DNA from 3 places in the Paenibacillus provencensis genome. Region 2 is predicted to be linked to each of the others. Evidence: riboswitches for the same ligand, from Rfam matches in the RefSeq annotation. Region 2 holds a riboswitch; each other region holds the start of a gene.

Region 1 (4,754 bases), on a different contig from region 2:
ATGGCATGATCGCGAGCAACGAATTTGAAGAAGCATGGCTGGATGAAGCATTCACTTCCTATGCAGAAGATCGCCTCATGGAGCAGGAGTATGGACTAACCCCCAACCTTCCGCTGCAATCTGCTTCGATGAGCTCACCTGCACCGCTTACGCAGGAATCGTGGAAGTTTAACTCTCATAATCACTATGCAGAGAATGTATACACAAGAGGCAAACTGGTCCTCCTCGGAATAGAACAGCAGGTTGGCACCAAGAAGATGGACCAGATTATGGCTACCTATGCTGCCAAGTATCGGTTCAAGCACCCGACCACCGCTCAATTCCAAAAGGTGGTGGAGCAGGTTACCCGCAGATCCTGGGACACTTATTTTGACCAATATATTTACGGTAACCAAATGGCTGATTTCTCTGTAGATTCCATCTCCATCAAGGAACAGGGAACACCCGAAGAGCCGAGCTACATTTCCTCGATCAGAGTTGCAAAGAATGCAGCGGATTACTCAGAGATTCCTATCGTATTCACTTTTGAAGATGGGCATATGATCCGCAAGGAATGGGACGGAAAAGGTGGAGAGATCATCTACAACCTAACTTATAAGTCTCCTCTGGTTTGGGCAATGGTCGATCCAGAGTACTCCATTACACTTGAGAATAAGCATATGAACAACTACTTAAAAGCTGAAGGGGATGAAGCATTGGAGACCCGGTTTAACATTAGTATTACCAAAGTATTGGAGCTCTTGCTCGGAAGTCTGTCATGGTGAGGTGTATAGCGGATGAAATCTTATCTCTCCGAAGGTTTTAAGTTGGTCAAGCGTCATTTCCTAATCGTTATATTCCTGTTTCTGTACCAACTGCTGTGGGGTGTTCTTCTGTATAAGATGGTGTCCTCTGCGGTCATCCCTTTGCTAATGCGCTACCCGAATCCCCCGCCACATGAGCTTAGCCAGATCTTATTCTGGTTAGAGGGGCAGATCAGCTTGAGTACCAGCTCCACAGTCCATGATTATGTTTGGCTGCTTGTCCTCATGTTTATTTTAAGGATGCTCATCACTCCGCTGATTCGGGCGGGCTTGTTTCACAGTCTTCATGAAGATGAAAGCACCAAGGGCTTCTCCTTCTTTCGCGGGACCCTTAAGCACTGGAAAAAGACATCACTGCTCTATATCATCGAGATTGTACTGCTGCTGCTGCCTGCCTACTGGATCATCCCGAAGGTGCTTCCACTCCTCCTAAATGCGGTCTACAACCAGAATATCCTTCTACAGGCAGCTCCTTACGTTATCTTATGGATCATTTACGCCTACATTATCAAGCAGCTGCTCTTATATGTACAGTTTGGACTTACAGGCAATCGAAGCGGCTTTAGTGCAGTATGGGTCTGCATCCGCCATGCGCTTCCTGTCACTGGAGTTGCCCTGACACTTAGTGCACTTGCCTTCATACTGTTCAGTGCTTTCACTGCCGTATCGCTCATTTGGACAGGACTTTTAGCCCTGATTCTCCAGCAGTCTTATCATCTAATACGATCGCTCATAAATGTATGGAAGATAAGTTCCCAGTTCAGTATTTGGCAATCCAAAAGCGATGATGCCTAAATTTATTGTCTTGTCTCCTCTCTTCAAAAACCGCACCCAGCGCGAATATAACGCTTTCAACGTAGAAATAAAGTCAATCCGCCTGTTTATTTATCGCACCTAACGTCAAAAAACTTTATAAGTCTCGCTCTTCTCCTAGAGCGAGACTTATTTTTTGTAATATTTTCTCTAAAAAACGATTGCCAAATTTACACAACCTCTGTTACAATAGGCCCAGAACTTCTAGTAACAACTTTGTAATAATTGTTGTAACTTTTACCATTTAACTAAGTACATAGTCTTACAAGAGTGAGCGACTTTCACAGATGCACATCTTAAGAAACAGCCAAATTCCTGGCATCTGGGAAGCGGGGGAACCACTTTTATGGGTGAATTGATCTCGCAACGTAAGTGATCATAGGGGAACCTTCTACCGAATCCTTAAGCTAACCTCGCAGGCATTGGAAGGGGATTATTTTTTCTTGAAAAAGTCACTAACTGCTGCAGCACTGAGTCTTGCTATTGCATTCTCCATCGGAACAGGAAGTGCATTCGCCGATTCCAAAATGGACAAGGTCATTGATAGCGCTAAAGGAACCGAATATAAATATGGCGGTACTACTTTAAACGGATTTGATTGCTCTGGTTTTACCATGTATGTATTTGATAAACTCGGCATCGATCTGCCTCATCAATCTGGATCTCAATACAAAATGGGCAAGTCTGTATCCCGTTCTGAAATGAGACCTGGCGACCTCGTATTTTTTAACACAAGCGGAAAAGGTGTATCCCATGTCGGCATCTTCGTAGGTGAAGGTAAATTTGCACATGCTTCCTCTTCTAAAGGAGTTATTATCAGCAAGCTGGACGAGAGCTACTATGAAAAACGTTACATTGGTGCAAAACGAATTATGAGTACGGAAGAATACGAAACAGCTGCATTAGATTAAGGAACACTGTGCTGGAACAAACCTCATAGCCCGAAGATTTGATTACTAAATAGTAATCCATCTTCGGGCTTTTTATATTATATTAGGGTGAATCAATTTGATAATACCTTTAGCTGCTTAAATCAAGGGTATATATAGATCAAACTCACCTTTTTAATGATTTATGAAATTGATTCGGGTTGTTCTTGAACTATATGGAGTCTACATCTATAAAGGAGACGATGACATGACGCAGAAAGGAACTACCTTTCATGCTCTTCCTATGAGTGAAGAGCATGCAGCTGAGATCTGCACTTGGCAGTACGAACCTCCTTATAACATATATGGCTGGCTGCCCTGGGAGCAGATGAAGGCGCTTGAGATTGAATTTGGCGACCCTGAACTTCGAGCCACGCAGTATTTATCTATTGTAAATGATGCAGGTGAGTTATACGGATTCGCTCAATTATTTCCTTTAACCGGTGTGACCCGGCTTGGTCTCGGAATGAGACCCGATCTTTGCGGACAGGGAATGGGGACTTCCTTTGTCAACTCGATTGTACAGGAAGCCGCAGTCCGGAACCCGCAGAACGATATTGATCTTGAGGTTCTAACCTGGAATAAAAGAGCGATTCGCACTTATGAAAAAGCAGGATTTGCCATTCATGATACCTATGAGCGCCTTACGCCGGAGGGCCCTAAGCTGTTCTTCTGTATGGTGTATGAAGGAGCAAAGCTTAAATAGACATGATTGTCTCTCCTAACTTTTGTTTAAATATTTACCATAAAATACTATGAAGCAAGTTCATGATCCTTTATAATAAATGAAGGATTGTACATAGTAGGAGGACACAACGAATGAAGAAATGGATCATGAGTGGGTTATTTTTCTTCGCTTGCGCTTTTGCCCTCGTGTTAATGTTTACGGTTCCAGGAAGAGAACATGTGACTGAGGAAGAGCAGCCACGGGCAATGCCTGAGGTAACTCTAGATGCTGCTGCTGCAGAGGAGAAGGCGAAGGCAAGCTGTATTACTTGTCACGGTAATCAACTGGAAGGCGGAATGGGACCGTCACTGCAAACCATTGGTGCAAAACATGACGCCAATAAACTGTACCAGATTATTAGTGAAGGCACAGGCGGCGGCATGCCGGCGTTTGAAGGTCAGCTTACTGAAGAAGAGATTGCGAACCTTGCTCTATGGCTGTCCGAGAAGAAGTAAAGCCGTATAACCTTAAATAAAACACGCCTGCAAAGAGTTGGTATCTGTCATCAGAACCCACTCTTACAGGCGTGTTTTGTTACTTTCATCGTTACTTAATTTTGCATCATTCTATCGTAAGCTTCATTATATTGTTGTGCTTCTTTAATATCGATCGCGGTTATTCCTCCATCATCCCATGAAGTGAGCCGCAGCGTCACCACTTTATGATCGATGGTAATAAAAGGGTGATGATTGAATGCCTCCGAAATTAATCCGACTTCATCAACAAAGGCAATCCCTTTCATGAAGCTGGTGAACGTGAATTTGCGGACAATCCAGCGACCCTCTTCGTACTCCCAGCCCTCTAGTTTATCAAGATGAGCTTCTACTTCCTCTTGTGTAAAGACCATCGTTTCAATCCAACCTCCTTGATAAGACGTACTTACATTCAGCAGACCAGGTGCCTCACGTAAATACAGGTACTGCACTATGCAGTAAAAGAATGCTAAGCATATCAGCAAGCTTAGGTGCAATTCTGTCTCTATATTTACTGATATCTTACAATAAGGAACCCGTTTGCTAGTGGTAAACGGCTTATCGTGTTCCATCTTATCATGTAAGCGATCCTAATTCCAGCTCCCCAAAAGCCCTAAATCAGAGCTACGAAATCCAGTTCATCCTCGCCTATTAATATATTCAGACGATGGTTCTCCTTATCATGAATAACGACTCCACTGCCTACAGTAATCATGGATTCGCCTCCCAGCGCGTAGAACAAATCTTCTGCAAGCGCTTCATCCACCTCGCCTCTGTCTGCAGCTCCAAGCCGCTCCCAGTCCTCTTCTTCCATCTCGAAGAAAGTGTATCGATCCGGAATTTTGGCAATTGCCTTAATCAAATCCTCTAATATGTCACTATACTCGCGTCCATGTTTTACACCCATTCGTGTGTTCACTCCATTTTTAATATCGTGTTTCTATTATACCGGAAATTAACCCTTCACAAAAATGAATAACGTGTCGATAAATATTATAAATCAAAGGGA
Region 2 (4,754 bases):
CTCTATACAGCTGATTATAGAGAGATGTTTAATAATCATATGGAAACACAGGCTGACATCACCTTGCTGTATAAAAGAGTAGATGAAATCCTCCCCGAACATGCTTCATGCATCCGGATGGATGTGGACAACGGATGGGTCACAGGGATGCATGGAGAAGGTGGACATCCTAATATCTATTTGGGTGCATTTATTGTGGAGAAGCAGCTATTCTTGAAATTAATAGAACACTGTATTGCTCATGGCCAGAACCATTTCTTTCGAGATGGAATTCAGAACAACCTGGCCAATCTCAAGATCGCTGCTTATGCTTATAACGGATATCATGCCGTGATTAACTCCGTAGACAGCTATTATCGCATTAGTCTGGAACTGCTTCAGCAAGAACAATACAACCAGCTGTTTAAATATCATGAGGTGCATACCAAGATTAAGTATGAACCGCCAACTCGTTATTTAGAGCATGCAGAAGTCAATAATTCCTTGATTGCGAACGGATGCGTTATTGGAGGAACCGTGGAGAACAGCATCATTTTCAGAGGAGTTAAAATACATAGCGGGGCGCAAATACGCAACTCGATTATTATGCAGAAATGCGTAATTGAGGAGAATGCGGTGCTTGAGAACGTGATATTGGATAAGGATGTACACTTATCTGTGGATCGCAAGCTGATCGGTGATGTTAAGAAGCCTTATGTGATTGCGAAGAGCAGCCAAATCTAAACGCTATGCTCCATGCGGGCTGAGCAGGCGTACACAGCAGAAGGTCCAGGAATCATTCCTGGACCTTCTATCATGGCTATACGCTTATGTTGTTTGAGAAATAATAGATCGGGTAATGTAATTATAATCCAGCTCTTTTAGCAGAGGCCGGGCTAAGCATTCTTTTGGCGCCGTAATACTTGGAGCTCCAATAGCCTTTGTTAATAGGTGTAATAGCAATCCCTTTGGAAGAAGTAGCGGAGACAAATTGGTTATTGCCAAGATAGATTCCTACATGTGAAACACCGGATCCACTAGTATTAAAGAAGACGAGATCTCCCTTTACAAGCTCAGATTTCTTGATAGCCTGTCCTTTATGAAATTGCTGTTTGGAGCTATGAGGCAGATTTACGCCAAGCTGCTTATATACATAACGAGTAAATCCAGAGCAATCAAACCCAGAAAGGGTCGAACCGCCATATTGGTATGGTATGCCTACCGTATTGTTAACTGTTTTGGATAGAATGGAAGCCGATGCTTCTGTGACTCCTGCGGAGAATAATAGAGCGAACCCTAATGCCGCAGCTGTTAGTGTCTTTTTCAAAGTAAATAATACTCCTTCCAATGCCTGCGAGGTTAGCTAAGGATTCGGTTGAAGGTTCCCTATGATCACTTCATATTGATCAATTCACCCATAAAATGGTCGGGTCCCCCGCTTCTTGGTGCTAGAATTCGGCAGTTATCAGTCATTCACCTAAAGATTTCGACAACGAAGTGACATTAATAATTACGAAATTGTTACTTTATCTATTCTTGGATTTTATCACTCACTGGTATATTTATCAACTCTCTTTTCCGAAGTTTGGCATAGTTTTTTCGTTTTTATGTAAAATAACGGTTTAAACACTCGTTAATCCGTAGGTATAAGAAATGTAGAATGGATCATTTGTTCATAAATTTCTAACAAACTTGTAATTAGTTTCTGTCGAACTGAGTAGAATGAAGATTTTGCATAAATCCTAAGAATTAAAAATCCCTCCCTCTCTTCCTAAGAAGGAAGAGAGAGAGGGATTCTTATATCATGAAATATCTATTCCTATTCATCATGCTGCTCGATTACGATGATGTATTCATTCGAATTGACTTCCAGTGTATATTCCTCATTCTCAAACAAATAAGTGAATAATGCAGTGACATACCCTTTTAACAAATCGGATGGTAAGAGTCCGTCGATCTTCACACGAACGATATATTCAATTTCAGCATACTCTCCCGGCTCAAGAACACCGATGAAGAGTATCCCATTTATTAAATCTTGTGTATAGAAGACCCTCGTCGTCCCATCTTGTAAGCGCAAGTGACCTGATATAAGCTCGGTACCCGGTGGGGTGAGGCCTCTCAGCGATAGAGCTGCAGCTAGATTTCCAGTATTGCGAATTAAGATCTGAATGGTCACCTCGTCACCCCGTTCAACCCGGGCAGGGTATGAGGTAAGCACCGCCTGAATAACAGGAGCAAGAAATAATACCTGGACCTCTGCTTCCTCTCGGAGCGAGACCGTTCTGCTATCTGACAGTCGATACGTAAACTGAAGGGATGCTTGATTCATCAAATTCATCTGAGATATCCGGGAATATGGTGTAAAGGATATAAGGGCTCGATACGTGATGACGGTTCTAGAACGTGGAAACAAAGTGCCCAGCCGTATACCGATCACAGGATTTGCATTTTGAACTTCAACCCCGTTAATTCGAACAGAATGATCCTGGAAGATAAGACCTTGTGGAAAATTCATATAGTAAACAGCCTCAATCGGAAGATCTCCTTCATTCAGTATCGTAGCGGTAAACTGAGCAGCTCCTCCATAGGTGACTTGCTCAGGCATTACCGTTACGATCATGTTCACAACAGGATCAACCGGTGACAGCACAACTTCATTGGAACCAGTCTGAACAAGCACCCCGTCAGAGGTGTAAGATACGAGTACTTCACTGGATAAGGGACTACTAATGCTCAGCACACGTACCTGGTATGTCAGCTGTATAACCTCCCCAGGGTTAATGACCGGAAGTATAAAGCCTTGAACAGGATCTAGACCCGGAGAGATGATACCGTTAAGCACCACACTCCCCGGCACAAAGCTCATCCCTGCAGAGAGCAATACGCTTAATCTCGCATTGACCACTGGTACAGTGCCCGTATTTTGAATCGTTATTGTAAATGTAATGACATCTCCAACAAAGGTTTGCATAGTGTTTGCTCGCTGAGATATGATGAGCTGCGCATTCGCAAGTGAGATTCGTACACCGTTTGAAGTAATATCCCTCCTAATTATTCGACCATCCAACGTTTGAAAAGTATACGCTGCGCTTGCCACATTGTAGAGCTCGTTAGAAGGCGGGAGGCTCGTGACGATTGTCTGAAAACGGATATTCGTGGCAGACTTGCTGGCAACGATGCCTATATTTAGACCTGAGGTTATGTCTGCCCCCGGAAGAGGCTGCCCATTTATAAGGACGCTGTTAGCAATAAATTGCAGGTTCTCCGGGATCGCATCCCGCACAATCACCTCTGCATCTGCATTTCCAGTGTTAGAAATATTCAGCTCATAAGTGATGATGCTGCCCAGTCCTGCTTGCGTTACCGAAGCCGATTTCTCGAGTGTAATTACCGGGCCCGTTAGTGGAATGCTCACCAGATTGGAATAAGCTACTCCATCCGAAGCTCCTGATATAAAGGTAACTGACGTTTGGTTCTGAAGACGGCGTTCCTGATTAGGATCAAGGCTCATATCATGACAACCTGCACCTGGAATGTGACGGTGACAGAGCTACCTTCTTCAATGGTCCCTACATTTATGCCTGAATTCGGATTTGCCGAAGGTCTTGGCGCACCGTCTACGGTAACACTGCCGGTGACAAAAACAGTACCTGCAGGTACAGGGTCAACCATGATGACATTGTTCACTTCAGTAATTCCGTTGTTGGTGATAACGACAGTATACGTGATGATATCTCCGACGACAGCATCAATAGCAGGTGAGCTCTTTACCACAGAGACTTCTGGCGAAGATACCGGAATTACCAGCACATTGGAGCTGACTGTTCCCGATAATACACGTCCATCTGGCGGAGAGTAAGTATAGTTACCGGTGGCCTGATTCACTAACTGCTGGGGATTCGGCAGAATATCCACAACGACTTGAAATGTTACGGTAATTGAAACGCTATTTCCAGGCTGCACCACACCAACCGGTATGCCCGTTTCTGGATTGACTCCCGGCTGAGGAACTCCGTTAATGAGTACGCTGTTTGGAACGAGTACCGCACCGGTAGGAATGTCATCAAACAAGACGATATCTGCTGGCAAGTTGCCGTTGTTCGTCAAGCTAAGGAAATACACGATCGTATCACCAACGGTGGCGTTGGATGAGCTTGCCGTTTTGACAAGATTAAAGATCGGCTGATAGATGGCAGTAGACACCGTATTGGAATAAGAAGCACCGGTAAAGGTCCCTGTTGTATAGCTGATCGATGATTGATTACTAATGATATACGGTGCAGGAGGCAGTGCATTGATACTGACTGCAAAGGTAACCGTTGCTGATGCTCCGGGCGCAAGTGTTCCGATGCTGATTCCTCCTGCAGGATTCGCATTAGGCTGGGTAACACCATTAATCGTCACACTGCCGGGAACAAAGCTGCTCTGGGAAGGAAGAACATCAGATAGAACAGCGTTGGTGACGTTGGTTATACCGTTATTGGTAACCAGAACGCTGTACGTTAGTGTGTCACCTACCACTGCAGTAGGAGCAGAGACACTCTTAACTAATGAGACGTTCGGCGAAGAGACCTGAATTTGCAGCAGGTTCGAAGTAAAGGAGCCATTTAACGTACGGCCATCCGGCAATGTATAGGTAAAGGTTGAATTCGCCTGGTTGGATAGCTGCTGACTTACAGGCAGGCTGTCTACAGTTACAGAGAAGAGGACAGTTGCTGTTGTGGAGATGACCCCGAGGTCAATCCCTGCTGCAGGATTTGCACCTGCTACAG
Region 3 (4,754 bases), on a different contig from region 2:
TGAGCTTCTAGGGAGCCCACAAGAGTAAGAATTTCAGTCTCTGTATATCCCGAGGCAGGTAAAATATCGGTTATTCCAAATCTACCTTGAGTTAGTGTTCCTGTTTTATCAAATACGACAGCGTTCAATTTTCGAGCTTCTTCAAAGGCAGTGCGGTTACGTATCAATAACCCTTTTTTCGCTGCTATTGCGGTGGTAGTAGATACAACAAGAGGTACAGCTAAACCCAAAGCATGTGGGCACGCAATAATCATGACAGTTACCATTCGCTGTATTGCGAAATTAAAACTGTAACCTAATGAGAGCCACACGAGTAAGGTTGTTAACCCAGCACCTAAAGCGACATAAAACAACCATTTTGCTGCACGATCTGACAAATTTTGAGTTTTAGATTTAGATTCCTGGGCTTCCTTAACCAGCGAAATAACTTGGGATAGGTAACCCTTTTCGCCGCTATTAGTTACGGTTACAGTTAATGCTCCTTCACCGTTAATAGCTCCTCCAATAAGTCTATCTCCAGGATTTTTGATAACAGGGACAGATTCTCCTGTAAGCATGGATTCATCAAGCGATGATTGTCCTTTGACAACGATACCATCTACTGGAATTCGTTCCCCGGGTTTTATCAAAATTTTCTGATCTGGGCGTAACTCCGACACGCGTACTTCCTTGATGATTCCATCAACAGTAATAAGATGTGCTTCAGAGGGTATTAGTTTCACTAATTCCTCAAGCGCATTAGATGCACCTAAAATAGATTTCATTTCTAGCCAATGACCGAGCAACATTATAACAATAAGAGTTGCTAGTTCCCAAAAGAAATCTACATTAGTCAACCCGATGACGATTAATGAACTGTATACGTAAGCTACAACGATAGCTAGCGAAATTAACGTCATCATTCCTGGGTTCTTTTGTTTTAGTTCCCGATATGCACCAACTAGAAAAGGCCTACCTCCATAAAAGAAGACAAAGGAAGACAGTAGAAACAGCAGGACAGTGTCATATGGGAAACGCCAATTTACACCAATTGACATCTGAATCATGGGCGATAAAGCTATGATAGGAATGGTGATAATTAGTGAAATACAAAAGCGTCTCTTAAAATCATCTACATGATGACCGGCATGCTTATCCCCACTATGATGGTGCTCGGCACCATGCTTCTCACTTTCGTGCCCTTGCGTATGATTGTTCAGTGATTGATGTTTCACGCTTTTTTTGGGGTCATTATACATTGAATTCACCTCGTCATAGGATCTTTAGTGTGAAGTAATAGATAAGAAAGTAGGACTACATCACGTAGTATTTTTACCCATTAAGACTAAATTAAACATGTACAATGTATTTAGTTTAGATTTTTATTTGCATTCTTTTCACGAGGATACAATAAAGGAATTTTATAGGAGATGGAAAGATGCGATAAAATGCAAACTAATTTTAACTAAAATTATGTAATTTGTGTTCAATAACAAGACCAATATCTTATATTTTTATTAAGCTTTCTTCACAAATTCTACATAAATTTGGGTTATATAATATTCAATCCTACAAAAGGTTTCAAGTCCTAGTAAAGCAATGAGAAGATTTGGTTTCCGGATATTTTAAAACAGTTTGAAAGGTGATGATTGACACTAAAACATAAATCTTGGATTTTGTTCATGAACAATACCAAAATGTATTTGAAGAATACTGACCTTGTATGGTGGATCGATGGCAGGCATGCAAGGTAAACGAATAGCGTTTATGCACGAGAGACCGTGCCGATATTTATTATGAAGTATGTGCAGATGTGGTGAGGCTTGTTGAGGTAAAAACAAACTGAATAATCAACAATGTAATCTTTCTAAAATGAATGGAGGTTTGTATTGTTGAATGCACCTTTCCTTCCTTTATAGTAGAGTGAGTTAACTGATTCTGCATTTTGTAATCTGTCTCTTAGAGTTTTTTCATGGAAATTGAAATTAAATTAGTTACAAAATTGTTATTTATATATAATCAACAACTATAAAAAGAATGTGGAATTTTTCATTTCATTTTTCTAGATATTGCAGCGATTTGAATGAAAATTGTCATGAAATGAAATAAAAGATGGATTTGAAGGATGTGATTGACAACATATACGAAAATGTACTACATTATGTAGGGTTACAAAAAATTAATTTTTTTGCCTAGTTTCATTTTTGAAAACGGGGGATTCATTCTGAGTGAATTATTCTTGACTGGAAAGGATAAAGGGACCTTCTACCGAACTCTTAACTAACTCTTAACTAACTCCGTAGGCATCCGAAGGGAGAATATGTGTTTGAAGAAATTCATGATATCGTTAATTGGTTCTGCTTTAATTTTATCTGCCGGTGCGACCAATGCATTTGCTGATGATCAATCCAAATTGCGTTCAGAAGTAAGTCAAGTTGTAGGTACCCAGTACAAGTGGGGGGGGACTTCAGTTTCAAGTGGATTTGATTGTTCGGGATTTATATTATACATTTTTGATAAATTCAATTTGAATCTGCCTCGTACCTCAAATGCCCAAGCAAAAACTGGTACCCCGGTATCAAAGAATAATCTAAAACCTGGTGACTTGGTATTCTTTAATACAAGTGGTGCTGGTATATCACATGCGGGGATATATATCGGGAGTGGGCAATTTGCTCATTCTTCCAGCAGTAAAGGTGTAAGAATTAGTAGACTAACTGAGAAATATTACAAGGATCGATACGTTACAGCAAGACGTACCATCTCTAAACAAAGTTATACAAAAATGGTCAGTGTATTGCACTAATACGATTTGTAATTAAACAAGCCCAGGTAATTATGATATGATCCCCTCATAGTAGACAGAAAAAAGCAAGCACATTACTCTGTCTATTATGGGGGGATTTATTATGGGGGAAATTAGAAAAACGTATGATATAGCGTTCAAGAAAAAAGCGGTGGATTTATACTTGAAAGATGGCATGGGCTACAAAACGGTTGCAAAAGAGCTAGGAATCGATCACTCTTTGGTACGCCGTTGGGTGGAGCATTTTAAAATTGAAGGAATAACAGGGCTTAAAGAAAAATGTGGATTAGCAAAAGGTCCTGGTAAAGGTAGACCACGAACAAGAACTGAAGATCCTGAGACTAAAATAAAACGGCTTGAAGCTGAAAATGAATTGCTAAAAAAGCTCTTAAAGATGTGAAAGGTGGAATGGATTTAGTACCTTGTAACAAAAAGTTTGCTGTGATTGAGGAGTTGACCAAAAACGGATATAGCGTCCTCCTTCTTTGTCGACTCGCTCAAGTCTCGAGGAGTGGATATTACCGATGGATAAAAAGGCAAAAGTTCACCTCACCTAAGCAACTTGAGAATAGACAGATTAAAAAGAAGATAGCGGAATGCTATAAAGAGGTACGAGGAATTTACGGATATCGACGGGTCAGAGTATGGATTAAAAAGAAATACGGACTACGAGTAAATCACAAACGAATCCAACGATTGATGAACGGGATGGGGATTCAAGCGGTCGTCCGCAAGAAAAAACTTTATTATGGGAAACGAGAAGCCTATGTGATCTCGAGTAATCTTCTAAACAGAGAATTTAGAGCTTCAAAACCAAATGAGAAATGGGTCACCGACATTACCTATTTAATATTCAACGGGCAGAGACTATACTTATCAGCTATTAAAGACTTGTATAACAACGAAATTATCTCCTATCAGATCAGTCGAAGAAATGATCTCAAGCTTGTGATGGATACCCTCACAAAGGCAAGAAAAAAACAAAAAGTTGAAGGAATTCTCCTACATAGTGACCAAGGGTTCCAGTATACCTCTCGCCAATATAACCAACGTCTTAAAAGATACGGGATGATTGCCAGTATGTCGAGAAAAGGGAATTGTTGGGATAACGCATGTATGGAGAACTTTTTTAGTCATTTTAAATCGGAGTGTTTTAATCTATACACTTTTCGTACTAGTAAGGAAGTAGAGCATGCCGTCCAACGGTACATCCATTTCTACAACCACCAACGTTTTCAACAGAAACTAAACAACCTAAGCCCGTATGAATATCGGACTCAGGTTGCTTAATGATGCTTTTAAATTACTGTCTACTTGACAGGGGTCAGTTCATTACGGGTTTGTTTTTTACTATCTATTCTAGCTTTAGATATTTTTTAACAAAGTCTTTGTTAAAGAGGATGTATCATCAATAAAAATTATGCATTTGGACAACAACAGAAATATCAAAATCAAAAATTGACTAGTCCTAACAATTAGACTACAATTTGTAGTGTAATTGTTGTTAAAATATTGAATTCATTAAACTCCCCTCTGCTTTTAAACACTACATGCTTTTTTAGTTTAAAGGAAGGCACCCAGTCATTCTCCTAGTTACAACCGTTGTGGGTATAGAGTTGCACGTTACCATTTGGAATAAAACTATTCTATTACCATACAGATAATACCCAATTAGCTTTAGGTTTCTGAAATTAAAAGAATCAGCATTGTAGGTAAGGTTCTATGAGCTGTTTGTGTATTAATAGAGCCACCCTCACTAAGGCCACTATCTTGAAACTGAACACCTGCAACAGATCATTAAACAAAATGTAGATATAATCCGTTTAGTTTCTACGAACAAACCTTATTTAATAGGCTTAAACGCCATTAGTGCAGCGATTCGTTGGTAGTTCTATGACATTTACTGAATAAGAATGAGACTAGTAAGTATCTCTAATACTATTAAGCATGACTTATAGTTCTATCGCAG

What was found. A riboswitch is a leader RNA that binds a small molecule or an ion and turns the genes downstream of it on or off. The one in region 2 is predicted to bind cyclic di-AMP.
Region 1: another riboswitch for cyclic di-AMP. It lies ahead of ACFQ3J_RS26455 (C40 family peptidase); the one in region 2 lies ahead of ACFQ3J_RS09105 (C40 family peptidase).
Region 3: another riboswitch for cyclic di-AMP. It lies ahead of ACFQ3J_RS21200 (C40 family peptidase); the one in region 2 lies ahead of ACFQ3J_RS09105 (C40 family peptidase).

Annotation. Positions count from the first base shown of each region.
Region 1 covers NZ_JBHTKX010000013.1:15,583-20,336, reverse strand. Annotated here, with positions in the region: gene ACFQ3J_RS26465 (M1 family metallopeptidase) at 1-764, shown strand, start outside; gene ACFQ3J_RS26460 (hypothetical protein) at 777-1,598, shown strand; cyclic di-AMP (ydaO/yuaA leader) riboswitch at 1,912-2,053, shown strand; gene ACFQ3J_RS26455 (C40 family peptidase) at 2,060-2,527, shown strand; gene ACFQ3J_RS26450 (GNAT family N-acetyltransferase) at 2,754-3,251, shown strand; gene ACFQ3J_RS26445 (c-type cytochrome) at 3,365-3,727, shown strand; gene ACFQ3J_RS26440 (4a-hydroxytetrahydrobiopterin dehydratase) at 3,823-4,119, opposite strand; gene ACFQ3J_RS26435 (hypothetical protein) at 4,359-4,652, opposite strand.
Region 2 covers NZ_JBHTKX010000001.1:1,896,721-1,901,474, reverse strand. Annotated here, with positions in the region: gene glgD (glucose-1-phosphate adenylyltransferase subunit GlgD) at 1-723, shown strand, start outside; gene ACFQ3J_RS09105 (C40 family peptidase) at 845-1,306, opposite strand; cyclic di-AMP (ydaO/yuaA leader) riboswitch at 1,313-1,450, opposite strand; gene ACFQ3J_RS09100 (DUF11 domain-containing protein) at 1,799-3,493, opposite strand; gene ACFQ3J_RS09095 (hypothetical protein) at 3,490-4,754, opposite strand, start outside.
Region 3 covers NZ_JBHTKX010000004.1:127,262-132,015, reverse strand. Annotated here, with positions in the region: gene ACFQ3J_RS21205 (copper-translocating P-type ATPase) at 1-1,238, opposite strand, end outside; cyclic di-AMP (ydaO/yuaA leader) riboswitch at 2,159-2,301, shown strand; gene ACFQ3J_RS21200 (C40 family peptidase) at 2,306-2,785, shown strand; gene ACFQ3J_RS21195 (transposase) at 2,889-3,185, shown strand; gene ACFQ3J_RS21190 (IS3 family transposase) at 3,194-4,075, shown strand.